4 regions of the Paenarthrobacter sp. CCNWLY172 genome follow, and region 2 is predicted to be linked to each of the others. Evidence: riboswitches for the same ligand, from Rfam matches in the RefSeq annotation. Region 2 holds a riboswitch; each other region holds the start of a gene.
The links. Region 2 has a riboswitch for cyclic di-AMP ahead of WBN73_RS20125 (hypothetical protein). Riboswitches for the same ligand answer to the same signal wherever they lie in the genome.
Positions count from the first base shown of each region.

Region 1: linked by a shared signal. The riboswitch ahead of WBN73_RS12635 (hypothetical protein) and the one ahead of WBN73_RS20125 (hypothetical protein) in region 2 are both predicted to bind cyclic di-AMP.
Region 3: linked by a shared signal. The riboswitch ahead of WBN73_RS16650 (NlpC/P60 family protein) and the one ahead of WBN73_RS20125 (hypothetical protein) in region 2 are both predicted to bind cyclic di-AMP.
Region 4: linked by a shared signal. The riboswitch ahead of WBN73_RS17210 (C40 family peptidase) and the one ahead of WBN73_RS20125 (hypothetical protein) in region 2 are both predicted to bind cyclic di-AMP.

Region 1 is NZ_JBBEGB010000007.1:100,367-105,298, forward strand. It holds gene WBN73_RS12625 (response regulator transcription factor) at 312-1,052, shown strand; gene WBN73_RS12630 (sensor histidine kinase) at 1,056-2,585, shown strand; cyclic di-AMP (ydaO/yuaA leader) riboswitch at 2,685-2,846, shown strand; gene WBN73_RS12635 (hypothetical protein) at 2,852-3,694, shown strand; gene WBN73_RS12640 (pyridoxal phosphate-dependent decarboxylase family protein) at 3,782-4,932, opposite strand, start outside.
Region 2 is NZ_JBBEGB010000018.1:28,263-33,194, reverse strand. It holds gene WBN73_RS20130 (PucR family transcriptional regulator) at 1-474, shown strand, start outside; gene WBN73_RS20125 (hypothetical protein) at 662-1,951, opposite strand; cyclic di-AMP (ydaO/yuaA leader) riboswitch at 1,954-2,098, opposite strand; gene WBN73_RS20120 (ATP-dependent DNA ligase) at 2,343-3,407, shown strand; gene WBN73_RS20115 (DUF6480 family protein) at 3,426-3,698, opposite strand; gene WBN73_RS20110 (alpha/beta fold hydrolase) at 3,769-4,575, opposite strand; gene WBN73_RS20105 (maleylpyruvate isomerase family mycothiol-dependent enzyme) at 4,599-4,932, opposite strand, start outside.
Region 3 is NZ_JBBEGB010000010.1:160,418-165,349, forward strand. It holds gene WBN73_RS16645 (FAD-dependent monooxygenase) at 179-901, shown strand; gene WBN73_RS16650 (NlpC/P60 family protein) at 1,011-1,799, opposite strand; cyclic di-AMP (ydaO/yuaA leader) riboswitch at 1,803-1,971, opposite strand; gene WBN73_RS16655 (copper resistance CopC family protein) at 2,146-2,808, opposite strand; gene WBN73_RS16660 (NCS2 family permease) at 2,923-4,365, shown strand; gene hutG (formimidoylglutamase) at 4,453-4,932, shown strand, end outside.
Region 4 is NZ_JBBEGB010000011.1:118,848-123,779, reverse strand. It holds gene serC (phosphoserine transaminase) at 1-142, opposite strand, end outside; gene WBN73_RS17220 (metal-dependent transcriptional regulator) at 435-1,130, shown strand; cyclic di-AMP (ydaO/yuaA leader) riboswitch at 1,342-1,555, shown strand; gene WBN73_RS17215 (M23 family metallopeptidase) at 1,560-2,390, shown strand; cyclic di-AMP (ydaO/yuaA leader) riboswitch at 2,537-2,697, shown strand; gene WBN73_RS17210 (C40 family peptidase) at 2,702-3,448, shown strand; gene WBN73_RS17205 (NlpC/P60 family protein) at 3,548-4,321, shown strand; gene WBN73_RS17200 (HNH endonuclease) at 4,575-4,932, shown strand, end outside.

The DNA of each region.
Region 1 (4,932 bases), on a different contig from region 2:
TCACGATCTGAAACAACTGTTGTCCAATCGCGGAAACGAAAATCCCCGCATTTTCGACCCCGTGTCCCCGCAAAACGCCTCACTCTCGGACGTGAGAGAGCGTCGGCCGGAAACAAACGGGACGTGAGAGAGCGTCGGCCGGAAACAAACGGGACGTGAGAGAGCGTCGGCCGGAAACCAACGGGACGTGAGAGAGCGTCGGCCGGGGCCGGACACGTGTCACCGCACTTCCACGTCGCTAGTGTTGACTTCACAGCGTTCTCACAGGACCGGCAAAGCGCGGGCTAACCAGCAGATCGGAGAGTTGTCCCATGGCCTCCTCGCACTCCATGACCAACAACCTTCCCCAACTCTCCCACCCGGACGGCTCCCCTATCCGTGCCCTGGTGGTGGATGACGAGCCCAGCCTCGCTGAGCTCATGAGCATGGGGCTTCGAATGGCCGGGTGGTCAGTTGCTGTTGCCGGCGACGGCCCTGGGGCCGTGAAGCTTTCCAAAGAATTCCGGCCCGATGTCCTCGTACTGGACGTCATGCTTCCCGGATTCGACGGTGTGGAAGTCCTCAACCGCATCCGTGCGTTTGCCCCGGAAGTTCCCGCGCTTTTCCTCACAGCCAAGGACGCCGTGCAGGACCGCATCGTCGGGCTGGCTGCCGGCGGCGACGACTATGTCACCAAACCCTTCAGCATGGAGGAAGTCCTCCTGCGACTGCACCGCCTGGTCCAGCGTTCCGGCGTGGCCGCCATGGACACTGCCGAACTGGTGGTGGGTGACCTTACCCTGAACGTGGACACCCGTGAAGTCACCCGGGCCGGCGAGGACATTCCGCTTACCGCCACCCAGTTTGAGCTTTTGCGCTACCTCATGGAGAACCCTAAACGAGTGGTCAGCAAAGCACAGATCCTGGACCGTGTGTGGGACTACGACTTCGGTGGACAAGCCAACATCGTGGAGCTCTACATTTCCTACCTGCGCAAGAAGATCGAAGCAAACCACCCTCCGATGATCCACACCATCCGCGGCGCCGGCTATGTCATCAAGCCTGCGGACTAGGCGTTGAGCACCCTTTCAGGAGTGGCCAAAAAGTCACACCGCAGTTGGCTCAGCCCCTCCGCGTGGCACCTGCGTACCCGACTGGTCCTGGTCGCCATGGCCTTGCTGGTCGCCATTTGCGCTGCCGTGGGAGTGGTCAGCTACGCCTCCATGGACATGGTGTTCAACAAGCAGCTCGACCGGCAGTTGGAGCAGGCGTCAAGCCGCGCGACCAGCTTCGGCAGGCCGCCGTCGAACTTTCCGTCCTCCCCCTCCGGAAGGCCGGACCCGCTGGAAGCGCGCGGCCAGGCCGCTGGAACGCTGAACGCACGGATCGATGGAACAACCGTGATCAATCCAGGCGTTATTGAGGCCTCCGGCAAGCGGGCCGAACTCACGGCGGACGACAAACAGATTCTGCTGTCGTTGCCCCGGGACAACCGGCCTGTGGACCGATCGCTCTCCTATGGGGATTACCGGCTCGTGGCCGTCGAAACTGCCGGCGACGTGATCGTGACGGGACTGCCTCTCGCGGACAAGCAAAGCGCCGAGGCCTCGCTGGTGTGGACCATGGTTCTGGTGTCGCTCGGCGGACTGGCTGTGATCGGCCTCGCGGGAACGGTAATCATCCGGCGGACCATGCGTCCATTGGAGCAGCTCTCCGAGGTAGCCACCAAAGTTTCCCGCCTCCCTCTCGACGCCGGTGAGGTGGCACTTGCGGTGCGGGTCCCGCCGTCGGCCGCCCATCCCGGAACCGAAGTCGGCAGCGTTGGCCATGCCCTCAACCAGATGCTGAACAACGTCTCCAGTGCTTTGGAAGCCCGCCAGGAAAGCGAAACCAAGGTGCGCCAGTTCGTCGCGGACGCGTCGCACGAACTTCGAACGCCGCTTACGGCCATCCGCGGTTACACCGAACTGTTGAGCATGACCGAGAACTTCACCGATGACGGCCGAAAGTCGCTGGCACGCGTCCGGAGCCAGTCCGAACGGATGACCACCCTGGTGGAGGATCTGCTGCTGCTTGCCAGGCTGGACGAAGGCCAGGCGCTTAAGATCACGGACGTGGACCTCACCCAGTTGGTGATTGAAACTGTCAGCGACGAGAAAATCATGGCACCGGACCAGATTTGGCAACTCCAACTCCCGGATGAACCCGTCACGGTCCGCGGCGACGTTACGCAACTGCACCAGGTCCTGGCCAATCTTCTCTCCAACGCCCGTAAACACACCGATGCCGGCACCACGGTGGTCACGAGCGTGATGCTCTCCGCCGACGGCAGCCCAGTGGTGACCGTAACGGACAACGGGCCCGGCATTCCAGAGGATTTCCAGGGCCGGATCTTCTCCCGTTTTGCCCGCGCCGACGCTGCGAGATCGGGGTCCGAGGGCACGTCGGGGCTGGGTCTGTCGATCGTTGAATCCATCGTGGAAGCTCACGGCGGCAGCGTGCACGTGGCGTCCCGTCCAGGGCGCACGGAATTCACCCTTCGATTCCCTGCCGTCGCCACCGAACAGAAGTTACGAACCCAGCAAGGCGACTCACCGTCGTCGTGATCTCTGTTACCTAAATGTGACTTCTACGAATTCCTCCTGTACCGTCGAAAGGGTGGGTCGCCCCAACTGGCCCACATCCGGGATGCGCCGAGCTCTGCCACTTCCCGGAGTCCGTACTTACTCCGAGGCAGAGACGGGGGACCCAGAGTCTCCGGGACCAGGCATTTATGCCGGACCCTTGGGGTGAAGCCGCAGCGTGATGCGCGGCCGGATGACCTCATCCGAACCCGACAGCTAACTCCGCAGGCGCTGAGAGGTAATCACACATGTCTGAATTTAATGATCAGACGCGCCCTTCCGCGCGTCACCGCGATGAGCACAACGCACCGTTGACCAAGTCGCAGGCTGTCCTCAAGAACGCTGCCCGCCAGGGCAAGTCCGGCCACCGCATGTCGGTTGTTGCCGGTGTTGTAGCTGCTGCGCTGGGCGTTGCATCGCTCGGTACTGCTGCCAACGCCGCCCTGACCCTTCCCGAGGTAAGCCGCGTTGCAGAGACCCAGGCGAATGCCCAGGTCAGCAACAACAAGACAGCTGAAATCTCCGCTTCCTTGGATGCAGCCGCTGCAAAGGGCGCCGCTGACAGGGCAGCCGTGGACAAAGCCGCAGCCGAAAAGGCCGCAGCCGAGAAGGCCGCGGCGGACCAGGCCGCCGCTGAAAAGGCCGCCGCCGAGAAGGCCGCTGCCGACCAGGCCGCCGCTGAAAAGGCCGCCGCTGATGCTGCAGCCAAGCAGGCCGCCGACGCCGCTGCTGCCGCCGCCGCTGCCGAAGCTGCAGCTGCTGCTGCCGCCCCCAAGGCCGTGGACGATCCCGCCGCTGCCAAAGCCTACGCTGCCAGCATCCTTGGCAACTACGGCTGGAGCGCCAGCGAAATGACTGCCCTGAACACCCTGTGGGAGAAGGAATCCAACTGGAGGACGACCGCCACCAACGCTTCCAGCGGTGCTTACGGCATTGTCCAGTCGCTGCCGGCTAGCAAGATGGCAACCGCGGGCGCTGATTGGCAGACCAACTACCAGACCCAAATCAAGTGGGGCTTGAACTACATCAAGGAACGCTACGGATCCCCGTCGGCCGCCCTGGGCTTCCACTTGGCCAACAACTGGTACTAAGCCAGACTGCTTGATTACCGCGCCGGTTGCCGCCGCCCGCACCAGTACAGACTGGAGCGGATGGCGGGAACCGGCGCGGTTTTCGCGTTACACAGACTCCGGTTCGGCTTCCAACGCGCTGCGCACCGCCGCGATGGACGCAGCAACATCCCCTGCATCCGTGGTCCAGTTACTCACCGAAATCCTGAGGATTTCACGGCCACGCCAGGAGGACCCGGACATCCACACCGCGCCCTCGGCCATCAGCCGTTGCGTGACACGGTGTGTGCGGTCATCACTGCCGAAGCTCACCGATACCTGCGTGAACACGACGTCGTTGAGCACCTCGACGCCCGGGATCGCGGCGAGCCCCTCGGCCAACGCGCGGGCGTTTGCAGCGAGCCGCTCCACCATGGAGATCACCCCGTTACGGCCCAGTTGCCTCAGCGCCGCCCACACAGGGATGCCCCGGGCACGGCGGGACATCTCAGGCACTTTCTCGAAAGGATCTCCCGGGCCGGCATCCGTAGCAATGAGGTAACTTGTGTGAACACTGAAAGCACGCCTCAAGGCTTCCGGCCTCGCAACGATGGCCAAGCCGCAGTCGTAAGGAACATTCAGCGTCTTGTGGGCATCCGTGGCCCAGGAATCTGCTTCCTCTACTCCCGCCAGCCGGGCCCGCAGCGTCGGGCTAACGGCGGCCCATAAACCAAAAGCACCATCCACGTGCACCCATGCGCCGCGATCGTGGGCCACCGCAATGGCTTCCTCCATGGGATCAAAGGCGCCGGAATGCAGGTTGCCCGCTTGCAGACAGACCAGTGACAGTCCTGGTTGCTGGTCCATGGCCTCGGCAAGTGCGTCGGGGAGAATCCGTCCTTCCTCGTCGGCATCTACGGGCACGCAGGCACCCAATCCGAGATACCGCAAAGCCAGGTCCACTGCGGCGTGCCGCTCCCTGCCCGCAAAGGTGGTGATGCGTGGGGCGCCTGTCAGCCCCAGCGCCTCAAGGTCCCAACCCGCCTCGTCCATCAGATATTGGCGGCCCGCTGCCAACCCCACGAAGTTGGCGGTGGTGGCGCCGGTGGTGAATCCGACGTCGGCACTCGAAGGAAGGTGGAGAAGGTCCAGCAACCACGCGGCGGCAGATTCCTCGATGGCAGCAGCCGCCGGCGTAGCGAACCGAAGCCCCGTGTTCTGGTCCCACGCCGAAACGAGCCAATCCGCAGCCATGGCAGCGGGAAGGGTTCCGCCCATGA
Region 2 (4,932 bases):
CTCGCCAAGCGCTCCGGCAGGGCGGTGGACCGGGTGATCCTGGGCATCAGCGAGCCGTTCCAGGTGATCCGGCAGCTCGCAGGAGCGTACCGGCAGTCCAAGGTTGCAGCGCAGGCTGCCGCCGTCGATCAACCCCTCGGCGAGCTCGTGGACAGCCGGTCCGTAGGCGTCTATCAGCTCTTCGACCGCTTGCTGGCACCCGGAGGTTGGGACGACACCGGTTCCGTGCACTTCCGAACGCTGGAGGACCAGGACAAGAACGGCGAACTCCTGCCCGTCCTGGAACTCCTCTATGACAATGATGGTTCAGTGCAGGACGTCGCGGCCAAACTCCATCTCCACAGGAGCAGCATCTACAACAGGCTCGGCCGGATCCGGCAGCTCATCGGCGCTGACCCGTTGAGCGGAGTGATCCGCGTCGAATTGCACGCTGCCTTGAAAGCCCGCCGCTGGGCCGGCCGGCCGCGGATCTGAGGTTGTCAAGAACAATGAGCAGGCGCCCGGTGCGGGCGCCTGCTCATTGGTATGGTCTTGCTTTACGGGCGCCTCAGCCGCTGGCAGCTCCAGCGGCCCAATCGACGCCGGAACGTGGCCGTCCGGCTGCTGCTGCAGTACCGGCTGTGCCATCCCACATGCGTGGTGGTGCGTGGCAAGCGGGTGCTCATTTGAGGGTGTCCTTTGCCGCGTCAAGGATTTCTTCAAGTGCCGTCCCGGAGGGCTGCGGCGCGGTGGCCGCACTGGGCTTGCCCGAGGGCTTGGGTTTGGTGGTCTGCGTGGGAGTCCCCGTCGGCGTGGGGGTAGGAGCCGGCGTGGGTGTGACCGTCGGTGTGGTTGTGGGCGTCGGCGTCGTGGGTGGCGTGGTGATCGTGTCCGACGGCACCTCGCTGGGTGCCGGCGCCGGCTGGGTGGGGATCGGGCTGGCGGTGGCCGGGTCCGCGGCGATGGTTGACGGCACTGCGGACGGGACCCATACGGGGTCGGCCAAGGAAACTTTCGGGGTGGGAACCGACGACGGCGACCCTGGTGCGGGTGCCTCCGGAACCGTGGCCGGCTGGCCGCCTGCCGACGTCGCAGCAGCTGACGCGGAGGGCGATGATGCCCTTGAGTAGGAGGCGCTGGGCGCGGGAGCCGCGGAGCCTGAATTCCGGTCGGCGCCGCTGGCTTCCTGGGAGGGGGTCTCCTGGCCGAAGAATGGCAGCTCGAGGGCCTGCCCCAGGGTACCGGCTGTCAGGACCAACCCGAGGGCGCCGGCCACCACGGCCATGCGCTGGCTCATGTGTTTGACGGATGCAGCTTTCCGCAGGACCGTATGGGGTTCCCGGCCTGGCGAAGAGCCGCCAAAACCCGACTTGGCGGCCGTGGGCGCAGCTGCCGGTTTGCGTAGGTCCTTGCGGCTCGCCAGTGCTGCCGAGGCCGTTGCGGCCGCCGCGACCTGGGCAGGGGACTTGCCCCGCGGTGGCTCAGTGCGGGCGGACTCGGCCACCACCGGAATGGCGGCAGTTACGGGCTCCGGGGTGTCGGGTTCCTGAGAACCGTGGTTCGGGGCGGCCTGCTGCACGATGGGAATGGCCGCGGTAGGAGGACCTGGCGTAGTGGAGGCCGGAGCTGCAGCCTGTGCTGCCTCCACGGCGGGAATCGCCGCAGTTGCGGGTTCCTCCTGTGCGGCCGTTTCCGGTGCCGGCTGCGAGGCCGATGCTTCAGGCGCGATCACGGCCCGTGCCGCACGCTCCCGCTCGGCCGCGCGCGCGGCTGCACGCGTGGTGGGTGTTGCGACGGCGGGGATAGCCGCAGTGGCGGCCTCCGGCGTCGTGCTTGTCGTTCCGGGTGCGGCCACAGTGTCTGGCTGCGCGCTGAGGGGGGATCCGCTGGGGTGGGCCCGACGGCGTCCGGTTGGCTTGGTGCGCCCGCGTTCAGTCTCGGCGCGGCGCGGCTGATCCATGGTTGGGGACATGGTGGTTGCCTCTCAACGCCTTCGAGGTTAGCTGTCGGGTTCGGACGAGGCCGTCCGGCCGCCGTAGCGGCTTCACCCCAAGGACTTGGGAAAGTCCGGGAACTTTTGGGTCCCCCGCCTCTGCCGCGGGTCTGGCGGATTCCGGAATGCGGCAGAGCTCGGCGTCATTCCGGAAGCGGCCCAGCGGAGATACGGGTCGCCCTACGACGGTACATGAGCCGGAAAGTAAAGTCACATTAATATAACGGACGGTAGGCCTCCCCGGATGAGAGGGTCCTGGCGCTTAGGCTTCGGGGCCGGCGCTGGGAGCTCCCGGTGCGGCAGCCACCACGGCCAAGATATCCATCGCCTGGGACTAGCTTCCGCGTGCACCGGCAGGTAGACATTGTCTATGGACCTGCCTGTGATGCCACCCGTCTCGCCCATGCTCGCCAAATCCGTTCCGGCCATCCCCGATGTTGGGCACTACGAGCCCAAGTGGGACGGCTTCCGGACCATAGTCTTCAAGGACGGCGATGAGATCATTCTGGGCAGTCGCAACGAGAAACCCATGACCCGCTACTTTCCCGAACTGGTGGAGGCGCTGCGGAAGAACCTTCCGGACAAATGCGTGATCGACGGCGAGATTGTCCTGATCGAGGGCAACCGGCTGGAGTTCGAGGTGCTGCAGCAGCGGATCCACCCCGCGGACAGCCGGGTCCGGATGCTCGCCGAGAAGACTCCGGCGTCCATGATCGCGTTCGATATCCTTGCCCTCGGCGATGACGACCTGATGGGCACTCCCTTTTCGGAGCGTCGGGCCATCCTGGAACGTGCGCTCGCCAAGGCGGAGCCGCCCGTTTACGTCACCCCTGCAGTCACGGACCTTGAGCGTGCAAAGGAATGGTTCGTGCAGTTGGAAGGCGCAGGCCTGGACGGTGTGCTGTCCAAGCCCCTGGATGGGACGTATTTGCCCAACAAGCGCGTGATGTTCAAGACCAAGCACGAGCGCACTGCGGACTGCGTGGTGGCCGGCTTCCGCTGGCACAAGACCGCGAAAGTTGTGGGGTCCATGCTGTTGGGTCTTTATAACGACGCCGGCCGGCTCCAGCATGTGGGGGTGGTGGCCTCCTTCCCCATGGCCCGCAGGGAAAGCCTGGTAGCTGAGCTCGAGCCGTATCAGGTTGAACTGGGCGAGCATCCCTGGGGTGAGTGGGCCAGCCAGGGCGACGGAGCCGGCGGTTCCAGGATGCCAGGTGCCCAAAGCCGGTGGAGCGCGGGCAAGGATTTCTCGTTTGTACCCCTGCGTCCCGAGCTGGTCATCGAGGTGGCCTACGACTACATGGAGGGCGAGCGGTTCCGGCACACCACGCAGTTCAGGCGGTGGCGGCCGGACCGAACGCCGGAGAGCTGCACTTACTCCCAGTTGGAAGAGCCGGCGGATTATGATCTTGGGGAGCTCCTGGGGCTGCCCTAGCTTGGCGCCCGCAGTTGCTTACTCCTCGTGTCCTTGGTCGCTGCTCATGCTGCCCTCGGCCGGCGGGGTTTCTCCCGGAGGCACTCCTCCGCCGGGTTCCAAGCCCGTGACGTTTCCGTCGAGGGGATCGGGGTTGGAGGATGCGGCGGGGTCCTCGTCTTCGTCCTGGCGCAATTCGGGGTCGGCGTTGACGTCATCCTTGGTGGTGGCCGGGGGCGTTGCGGCACCGTAGGGGCCAGTGGCGCCGGTTGCGCCGAAGCCTTGCTCGTCCTTGTTATCTCCAGTGGTCACGATCAGCCCTTTCATAAGCAAACTTACTAATGCGGTGGCTTCGCCAGCCTAGCCGGGACGCGTGGACGCATCAAGGCGCCTGGCCGTGAAGCGCTGTCGCTGCAACGAAACTCCGGATGGCGTCCGCCACGGCCTGGGGCCGCATGTGTTGCGCTACATGCCCGACGCCGGGGATCTCCACCAAGCGCCCCTGGTCAACCGCCCTCGAAAGCCGAAGCGACCAGTCCGGGCCGGCCACGTTGTCGCGGCTTCCCCTCAGGACCAGCACAGGGACCTTGATGCCAGCCAAGCGTTTCTCGGTGGGGTACGTCATCATCACCGGCAGTTCAGTAAGGTACCAGCGCGGACCGCAGCGGAGATAGTCCGACGTGACGATCAAATTGGAGGAGGGGCTTTCCCGGAGCATCCCGTCAAGGAGAAGAGCCACGGACTGGCGCCTCACGTTTTTGTGCCGCGAATCAACCACTGGCCCCATCAGCACCACCTGGCGGACCCGATCCGGTGAATGCAAAGCCGCCTCGATAACAAACTGCGCACCCATCGAATGGCCCACCAAAACGTACGAACCGATGCCGCGGGAAGCGAGGGCCTCCGCAATGAAGGCGCCGTAGTCCTCCACCGAGAGCTGTCGATCAGGCTTCGGAGTCCCTCCAAACCCCGGGAGGTCCAAGGAGTAGGTGGGTGCGCTCGCTGCAAGGACTGTGTGCAGCCGGGCCAAATAGCGGTGTGAGACTCCGATGCCGTGAACCAGGACATAGACGGGCCCGGTGGGATCGGCAGCGGGGACGGCGGCGGGGACAGCGGCAGGCTCAGGCGTGCCCTCAGCCCACAAGATCCGCCCCTTCAATCCCAGAACTTCTACGTCTGCAGACAGCATTGCTGCCGGCCTGCTCCGCGCCCTCATGATGGTGTCCGCCGCAAGAACACCGGAGCCCCGGGGCCACTCAGCTCGTCCTCTGCTATTGGTCGGCCGGACACCGCCAGCAGCAGGGCAATGGATGGCCCTTCCACAGCAGGGCCATCCCCGTAATCGAAGGATGCATCGGTGGCCACCAGGCGCCAGCCTCCTGCCACCTCCTTGCCTCCGCCCATCTTGGTGCTGGTCCGCACCTGATAGTGCAGGGCAGTGGCCACGTGCGCGGCGGGGTAGTCGCGGCGCATCCCCAGCGGGCGGCGGATGTCCTCGCCGTGGACGAACGCCTCCACCAATCGGGTCCCCAGGCCTGCAGGCGGC
Region 3 (4,932 bases), on a different contig from region 2:
TGCGCATTTTGCGCTGGGGATGAACAACGCGAACACGCGGACCCAGGAGGCTATCCATGGCAGAAAAAGTTCGGTAGTGTTCGAGTCACCGAATGGCCGGCAACCGTGTTCCACAGCACACTCCGGCCATTTATTGCGGCCGCTTGGGGAACTCGGACGCGACCCCATGCGATGCCTAATGGCACACACGTCAAGGAGGAACCAAGCAGTGTCACTCACGCCTGATTCCGCCACGGAACGCACCACCACCGTGGTCATCGGAGCCGGTTTGTCCGGCTTGGCAGTTGCCAGTGAGCTCAGCCGCTACGGCGTGGGCTCCATTGTGGTGGACGGGTTCGGCACGTTGTCCGCAACGGGTCCGTCAGTCCACACCGGAATGCTCCAACGCTGCGATGCAGCCGATCCCGCAGCCATGCAGGAGCGCAACGAGATCCTCCGCCACCTGCGGAACTACGCCGCAAGCCATCACCTGGATGTCCGCAGCACCACACGGGCTGTCCGCCTCGATTTCCTTGGCTCCGACCCTTCCCAACAGATCGGCTATGGACTGGCCGCCAGCATGACCACTGCCGGGCTCAGGACGGGGCTCCACGCCTCCGGCCCCCTCGAGTCCACCCGCCGCCAGTGGGCCGTCCACACTGCCAACGGTGTTCTTCTGGCCGACCACATTGTGGTCACGCGCTGCGCACAGAGCCAATTGCGCCGAATGCTGGCGGAACTCGGCATAGCGATCGGCCAAAACCTGGTGGCCGCAATGCGGGCCGTCGGGATGCACCTTGTAGGAGTCGGCGAGCTCATTACGCCCACACCGAAGGAAGTACTTCGGCAGGCAAAGGCTGTAGGCCAGGCGATATCGTCCAAGGTGGCCCTCCCTGCAGGGCCGGGCATCGCCACCGCTTAGCAGATCAAACCTGGCTGCGAACTATTCCGCACATAACTTAACGCCAAAGGCCGGTGCCCTCGAAGATGAACTCTTCGAAGACACCGGCCTTTGAACTGAAGCGTGAGGCTTATGCGCCAGCGCGTACGTAGGTCAGGGGACCCGTTGCGGTCAACCAGCTGATCGGGTGGATACCCGTCTGGTTGCCGTTGATGCCACCGCTGATGGCCTGGCCGTTGCCGATGTAGATGGCGACGTGGCCGGACTGGACGATCATGTCACCGGGCTGGGGTGAGCTGACAACCTTGCCGTAGTTCATGAACTGCATGGGACCGAGGTCGCCAACGGGGATGCCTGCGGAGCCGAGTGCGCGCTCCACCATGGCGGTGCAGTCCTGCATGATGCCGATCTGGGCGTAAGCCGAGGCAACCATGGCGGCATTGACGCCACCAACAGCCGGAGCAGCAGCAGCCGCAGGAGCGGGAGCAGCAGCGGCCGGAGCGGCTGCAGCAGCCTTGGCAACAGGAGCCTTGGCGGCGGCAGTGGTGACTGCTGCCTTCTTGGCGACAGGAGCCGGAGCAACCGGTGCAGGCTTTTCGATAACCGGAGCTGCAACGGAAGCAACAGCGGGGCGCTCGAAGTTGACGGTAGCCGTAGCCAGGGCGGTAACAACCTGGGTGGGAGCGTCGGCCGAAACGGTCTCAGCGACCGTGGCCGGGCTGGAATCCCGCTGAACCGGAGCTTCAGCAGCGTGAGCTGCAATGGAGCCGGTCAACACAAGGCCCGAGGCTGCTGCGATAACAGCTGCCTGGCGGCCAGCGCCGGAAGCGTTGCTGGCAACTGCCTTGGAGATGGAGATGAACGGATTAGGACGTACGCTGTCCGCCTTACGACGGCCGCGAAGAATGCGTGAAGACATGAAAGAGCCTCTCCCGATGCCTGCGAGGTTAGCTGTCGGATTCGGATGGGAGTCACCCGGCCACTATCTCCCGCTGTTCAGCGGAAGCATCGTGACTTCACCCCAAGGCACGCTCGAAAGCGGCCCAAAATGGGTTCCCCGTCTCTGCCGTAAGGTTTGTCTGCGAACGGATTCCGGACTGCGGCAGAGCTAGGCAATCAGACCGGAAGTGCCCGCTACGTGGAACAGGCACAGGTACCACCGTACGCGATGATCACGCGGAAGTCACATTTAAGTAACGAGAAGTACGCTTCTGGCGTGTCGCAGTAACCGTTTCGAGATCTTCGCAGCTACGTAGAAAACCCCGTTATTCCGCGGGAGAATGGCCCTCAGGGTCGTTCGAAGCAGCCAGTTTCCTGCGGGCAGTAACAGCCAGAAAAATAACGAGACCAACAGCAACAACCGCCAGGCCCACGATGCTCCACGGGAAGGGCTGGGAGGCGTCGGCCGCGGGCTCGCTGTTGCCGGTTCCCGACGCCGCAGTGCCCGGGGCCGCGGTTCCCGCCGTCGGCACCGCCGCTGAAGGTGTCGAAGCGGACGGAGCCGATGCGGACGGAGAGGCTGCCGCCGGGCCGCTGGCCGTCGTCGTGCTTCCTGCGGTGGCCGTGAAGGTAAAGGTGCCCTCGATGGGGTGCGAATCGCTGCTGACGACGCGCCAGACCACCGTGTATTCGCCGGCCGGAGCGCCTTCGCGCAACTTCTGGACCGCCTGGTTGTCGATGATTTCCACCGGGCCGTCGGCCCAGTTTTCGCCGCCCGCAGTGACCGTGACGCCCGAACCGATGGCGAGCGGCCGGTTGTTGAACGTGATGGAAACCGACGCCGGGACGTCCGTGACGCTGGTGCCACTGGCCGGCGTCGTGGATTCAGCGACGTCGTGGGCAGACGCCGGCGCCGCAGTAAACAGCAGGGCGGACGCGAAGGCAAGAGCAGCGACGACGGCGGCCAGAAGCGGGCGGATGGTACGCATGGGGCGGTTTCTCCTAGTGTTGGCTTCCTTACAGACTAGGCGAATCGTCCGGAGCGCCCGCACCGGACCGCATAGGATTTGATGGCACACTCCCCCCGATCCCCGGAGTCTTTCATGCTTAAGCAAGGTTCTGCAGTAGACCGCTACTTCAAAATTACTGAACGTGGATCCACGTACTCGCGGGAAATTCGTGGCGGCTTCGCAACGTTCTTCGCCATGAGCTACATCGTGGTGTTGAACCCGCTGATTCTCTCCGGGGCGGATTCCAGTGGGGCATCTCTCGGCTTCACAGCCGTCGCAGCCACGACGGCCTTCGTGGCGGGCATCCTGACCATCCTCATGGGCGCGTGGGCCAAGCACCCATTCGCCGTTGCAACCGGGCTGGGCGTCAACGCCTTCGTTGCCGTCACGGTCGCCTCGCACCCGGAACTCACCTGGCCGGACATGATGGGCCTCGTGGTCCTCTCCGGCATCACCATGCTCATCCTGGTGCTGACCGGTTTCCGTACTGCCGTGTTCAAAGCCGTGCCGGAAGCGCTGAAAACGGCGATCGTGGTGGGCATCGGCCTCTTCATAGCACTGATCGGCCTGGTCAACGCAGGCTTTGTGCGCCGGATTCCCGACGCCGCCGGCACCACGGTTCCCTTGGGCCTGGGCGTGGATGGCAAGCTCATGGGCTGGCCTACCTTGGTGTTCGCAGTGGGCCTCATCCTCACCATCGCCCTGGTGGTCCGCAAGGTCCGCGGCGCCATCCTCATCGGCATCGTGGTCTCCACGGCACTGGCAGCCATCCTCGAGTTCACCCTCCACATCGGCCCCAGCTTCGACGGCAAGAACGTCAACCCGCGCGGCTGGTCCCTCGTGGCTCCCACCCTCTCGGAGTGGGGCGCCCCGGACCTGTCCCTCATCGGCAAGGCCAACCCGTTCGGCGCGTTCCAGCACCTCGGTTTCATCGCTGCAGCACTGTTGGCGTTTGTGATCCTCCTCAGCATCTTCTTCGACGCCATGGGCACCATGGTGGGACTGGCCAACGAGGCCGGAACCGTGGACAAAGACGGCAACATCCCCAACGTCGACCGTGTCCTGCAGGTGGACGCCCTCGGCGCGATCGTGGGTGGTGGCGCGTCCGTTTCGTCCAACCAGATCTTTGTTGAGTCCGGCGCCGGCATCGGCGAAGGTGCCCGCACCGGCCTCGCCTCGATCGTCACGGGCGTGCTGTTCCTGGTGGCGATGTTCTTCACGCCCCTCATCAACCTTGTACCCTTCGAAGCCGTGGCTCCGGCACTGGTGGTTGTGGGCTTCATGATGGTCTCCCAGGTGGGCAAGATCGATTGGCAGGACTGGGGTGTCGGCATCCCTGCGTTCCTGACCATCTCCCTCATGCCGTTCACGTACTCGATCGCCAACGGCCTCGGTGCCGGCTTCATCTCCTACGTCCTGATCCGCACCTTCCAGGGCCGCGCCCGCGAAGTCCACCCGCTCATGTGGGCCGTGGCCGCTGCGTTCCTGCTGTTCTTCGGCATTGGAACCGTGGAGGAGCTGCTGGGCGTCAAGTAAGTCTCCTGCGGACCTAAGTCCGGAGTTTCAGACACCCGCCTGCTGGGAAAGCTGGTTTTCGTGTGCCCGTTCGGGTGTGCTTGAAGCATGGAAACCAGCATCACCCTCGCCGTAGACGTCAACCCTGGGCCGTGGAAGGGCCGCTTTGACGGAGACGGCACTGAACACCGCCGCTGGTGGCAGGCAGTAGCACCCCTGACGTCGCCCGCGCCCGCAACTGCCTCGCGTCCCGCCGTCGTGCTTGGTTTTTGCAGCGATGCCGGAGTGCGCCGCAACCAGGGCCGGGTCGGTGCTGCTGCGGCTCCCGCTGCCATCCGCACGGCGCTGGGTCCGCTGGCGTTCCATCTTGACCGGGACGTGTTCGACGCCGGTGACGTGGTGGTGGAGGAGGACTCACTGGAAGCCGGCCAAGAGCGCGCCGGACGCGCCATTACGGAACTGCTCGACGCCGGAAACCTCACCGTGGTGCTGGGCGGCGGCCACGAAACCGCGTTCGCCAGTTATCTTGGCGTGGCCGGTTCGGACACGGTCCGCGGCAAACGGCTTGGTGTCCTGAACCTGGATGCC
Region 4 (4,932 bases), on a different contig from region 2:
GGCGGTGGGACGTGCCAAGGATGGTGGACGACGCGGCAGACAGGGCCTCGATCTGTTCCGGACGGACCTTGGACGGTCCTGCGCCGAAGCGACCGTCCTTGGGCAGCAGATCGGTGGGAATGGTGATGCTGTTGTCGCTCACGTGTGGCTCCAATGGGTATCGGCTAGAGATGGGTCGTGGCAGGTGGCATCAGGTGCCCCTTCGACACCCCAATTCTGCCTGACCCGGCGCGGAGGCGGGAACCTGTGGCCGTCATAGTCCGCCACGTGGAACGCAGGCCCACCATATGCGACCGGAATTATCCAGAGTAATTCCAAATAAGCTAGGCTGGTGGTTGGCGTTCATGGGGCGGCGGTGTACACCGCCCACCCGGCAAGGGACGCGGTACGGTGGAGATTACGCAAGGAACTGCGTTCGAGGAGAGCTGAGCTGGATGACGGATCTGATCGATACCACTGAGATGTATCTTCGGACCATTTTGGAGCTTGAAGAAGAGAACATTGTGGCTCTCAGGGCCCGCATCGCCGAGCGGCTGCGGCACTCCGGACCCACTGTTTCCCAGACCATCGGACGCATGGAGCGCGATGGCTTGGTGATTGTTTCCAATGACCGTCACCTGGAACTGACCGAAGCGGGGCGGAAACGCGCCACCGAGGTGATGCGAAAGCACCGCCTCGCCGAGCGTCTCCTGGCTGATGTCATTGGCTTGGACTGGGCCTATGTCCATGACGAAGCCTGCCGCTGGGAACACGTGATGAGCGAGCGCGTGGAGCGCCGGCTGTACGAACTCCTGGAGCACCCCACCGAATCCCCATATGGCAACCCCATCCCGGGCCTTGAAGCCCTCGGTGGCCTTGCCAGCCAGCCGTTCCCCCGCCTCGACGTCAACCTCCTGCAGGCCATGGACGGCTATGCACCGGATTCCCGGGTGGCAGTTACCCGCCTTGCGGAGCCCATCCAGGTTGAGCCTGAACTCCTTACCCAGCTGGATGAGGGTGGTATCCGCCCCGGCGCGGCCGTCTCGCTGGAGCGCGTAGGCGAGTACATTTCAGTCCGGGTCCCCGGCATTGAGGGTGCACTGGAACTTCCGCCCGAGGTGGCGGCGCACGTCTTCGTCTCCGTCGGCTGAGGCACCCTTCCCTTCACCCGGTGTCATATCTCACTTTTGAGCTCCAAGCGCGCGTGTGACCTGCAGTTTTTCAGGATTAGTGATAAGGGGCAGCCGCGCCACGCCTGTTCCTGTTGATAACGAATTTATTACTGCGAGCCTTAATCGCCTATAGTTATCTACTAGCGCTGATACCAAAGCGTTACCTGTTCCGGAGCCGAGCTCTGCCAGCGGAACAGGTGTGCCATCCACCACTGGCAGAGGCGGGGGAACCACAAGCGGCTGTCTAAAGAAGCAGCCTTGGGGTGAAGTCCGCAGCAGAAGTGCCCATTACGCAAGTCCCTCTTGGGATACCTGTGTGCCGTGAGCGCTTCGTGCGGACCGGGTCTTTGAACTCTCTGACCCGAATCCGACAGCTAACTTCGCAGGCTTTTTAGAGAGGAATAGAGTTTGACAACGCAGAACGTCAGGGGCCGCCGCCGCGCGTCCGGCCCCGCTGCTGAGCTGCGGCCAGCCCGCGTCGTATCGGAGATCCGGCCACGCGACACCGAACGCCAGGTGCGTCGCCGTAAGAGCCCGTTGCGCCAGGTTGCCGATTTCGCCGCAGCCAGTGGTGTAGGGCAAAAGGCCGGAGTTGCGCTTGCCGCCACCGGACTTGCCCTGACTGTCGGTCTGCCGGCCACCAGCCCGGTAATGGCAACCTCGGAATCCGGTCAGACCGAGTCGGCCCTGGCCGTCACCGGGGGCAGCCAGCCCGAGGTTTCCGCCGCTGCATCAGCCAAGATCGACTTCAGCCGTGCTGCGGTAGCTACCGCCGCCGACCCCGACGGCAAGCTGAAGCAGCTGCTCAGTGCGCAGTCCGCCGACAGCATCCAGCGTGCCTCGTCCACGGGCACCATGGCCAGCCCCCTGGACACCCTGACCACGGCTTCCCCGTTCGGCTACCGCATCAGCCCCCTCACAGGTGGTGCCGGTGACTTCCACCGCGGCCAGGACTTCGTGGCCCAGTGCGGCACGGCCGTCCATGCTGCGGCCAGTGGCAAGGTCACCTTTGCCGGATGGCACGAGTACGGCGGAGGCAACCGCGTGGTGGTAGACCACGGCAACGGCCTTGAGACCACGTACAACCACTTGTCGTCCTTCACCGTCAAAGTAGGCCAGACGGTCAGCCGCGGCGACACTGTAGCGCTGAGCGGCACCACGGGCGCCTCCACCGGCTGCCACCTCCACTTCGAAGTACAGGTCAACGGTGAAGTTGTTGACCCCATGGGCTGGCTCTAAGTCCAGTTGATGGTTGTCTCTCGCATTCGTGACACACCCCGTGACCTGAATGTGACATTCGCGTTCAACTGTTGTACCGTACAAAGCGCATCGGCTTTTTAGGGGGCCGGTGCACTTGAGTGGATTGCCTAGCTCTGCCACCACTCGAGGTCCGTTCGCATAAATCGTCTGGCAGGGGCGGGGGAACCACTTCTGGTCTTCGCAAGAAGGCCTTGGGGTTAAGTCGCAAAGCTTCCTTGAAGCAGCGTGGCCGGATGACTCCCATCCGAATCCGACAGCTCACCTCGCAGGCATTGGGAGAGGCTACCTTCGTGTCATCACGCACTACCCCTGCGCGCCACCGCGCCGAATCGGTTCGTACGAACCCCTTGAACACGCTTTCCAAGGCTGTTTCATCCAACGCCGGTACCGTTGGCCGCCAGGCCGTCGTCCTGGCAGCAGCCTCAGGCCTCGTCCTCAGTGTCGGTCTGCCGGCCCAGGCAGCGGACACCGACGTTTCCAAGTCGGAAGCCTCCAGCACCCAGCAGATGGTCACCACTGCGGTAGTCACCGCAGAGCCCACCGCCACCGTTTCCTTCGAGAGCCCCGTAGTGGCCACCAAGGAAGCTCCCAAGGTTGTGCAGCGCGCTTCGCAGACCACCCAGCGCACCGCGGCCAACGGCAACCAGGCCACCGCAGGCGCCGTGACTGCGAAGTCGTCCGAAGCCAAGGATGCTGCTTCCAGCGCCGCCGCTTCCGGCCTCGCCGCGATCGCCTACACCGGAATCGGCCACCCTTACGTTTGGGGCGGCACCACGCCCAACGGATGGGACTGCTCCGGCTTCACCCAGTGGGTCTACGCGCAGGCCGGCATCAGCATCCCGCGCGTCAACGCCTGGACGGCCATGAAGCCCACCAGCACTCCTGTCCCCGGTGACCTGGTCATGCAGAACGGCGGAGCACACGTAGGCATCTACGTTGGCAACGGCATGATGATCAGCGCATTGAACCCGGGACAGGGCACGCTCCTGCACTCGGCTGCCTCCACGGGCACGTCCTCCTTCTTTACCCTCCGCTAGAAACAATCCGGTTCGGGGTTCGCCAGCATGCCCCCAAGTGCTGGCGCGCCAATGAGCCGCGTGTACCCCAACTGCACGCGGATACGAAAAGAGAAAACCATGACCAGTGCATCCAAGGTTGCACGGCATCGCGCTGAGGCCCCCAAGACCAGCTCGCTTGCCGTGATCGCCAAGGCCGTCAGTGAAAACGCCGGCGGCGTCGGCCGCCAGGCGGCTGTTATTGCCGCAGCTTCAGGCCTGGTCCTGACCGGCAGTGTTGCTGCCAACGCGGCCGACACCACCGTGGACCGTGAGTCCACCGCGACGTCCACCCTTGACGTCCAGTCGGTAGTCCAGGCCACCATCGCTGCGGACTCCACCGTTGCCATCTCCTACGAGCGCCCCGTGGTCACCACGGTGCAGGCTCCGGCCCCCGTAGAGAAGAAGGCTCCTGCGAAGGCAGAAACCAAGAAGGCAGCAGAAAGCACGGCAACTGCCGGCAACGCCACGTTGGCCGTCAACACCGCGGCTCCTGAGGCAAAGGCTCCGGCCGCTGCAAGTGGCCTGGGTGCTGCAATTGCCGCTGCCGCCTATGCGCAGCTCGGCGTCACCCAGGACTGCACCATGCTGGTAACCAACTCCCTGGCAGCTGTTGGCATCAACTTCCACGACTGGCCGGCCGGCTACCTCTCCCTCGGCCGCACGGTCAGCGCAGCGGAAGCGAAGCCGGGCGACCTCGCCTACTACGCCAACGGCGGTCTGGCCGGACAGGCCCACATCGCTGTATACGTCGGCAACGGCCAGGCAGTCCACGGTGGATGGAACGGATCCACCACGGCACTGTTCAGCGTCAACGTAGGCTCCGGCCCGGTTTTCATCCGCGTGAACGGCTGATCCAGCCTTTGGTTTTGACAGCAACACCCCGCAGGCTCAGGCCGGCGGGGTGTTCTGCTTTTAAGGGACGGATTCGGCTCCACGCCTCTTAACCTCGCATGAACTCTTGGCGACACTGCACGGGAAACGACGGAAAAATTCGTTGATACGGCATATGAGTGCTTACCCTTATCTTGTCGATCCACAGCCCGTACAAGCAGAGGGCAGCCGGCCCTCGTGCCCCTGACGGGTGCGGCCGTGAAGAGGTACGTGCATGCGCACACTCGTTCTGAATGCTGGATATGAACCGCTGGCGGTAATAACATTCCGCCGGGCGCTGGTCCTTGTGTTGACTGGGAAAGCTAGCGTAGTGGCCGAAGGCGACGAGCCTGTCGTCGGGCCACAGGAGATTCTCGGACGCCCCTCCGTGATCCTCCTTAACCGCTACATCCGTCCCCGGTACAACAGGATTACCGCCGTGAGCCGACGCGGGGTCCTTCGCCGCGACGGCCATCGCTGCGCCTACTGCGGGAAAACAGCCCACACCATAGACCACGTCCACCCCAAATCCAGGGGCGGCGCGGATTCCTGGGAAAACCTGGTCGCGGCGTGTCTGAAATGCAACAACGCCA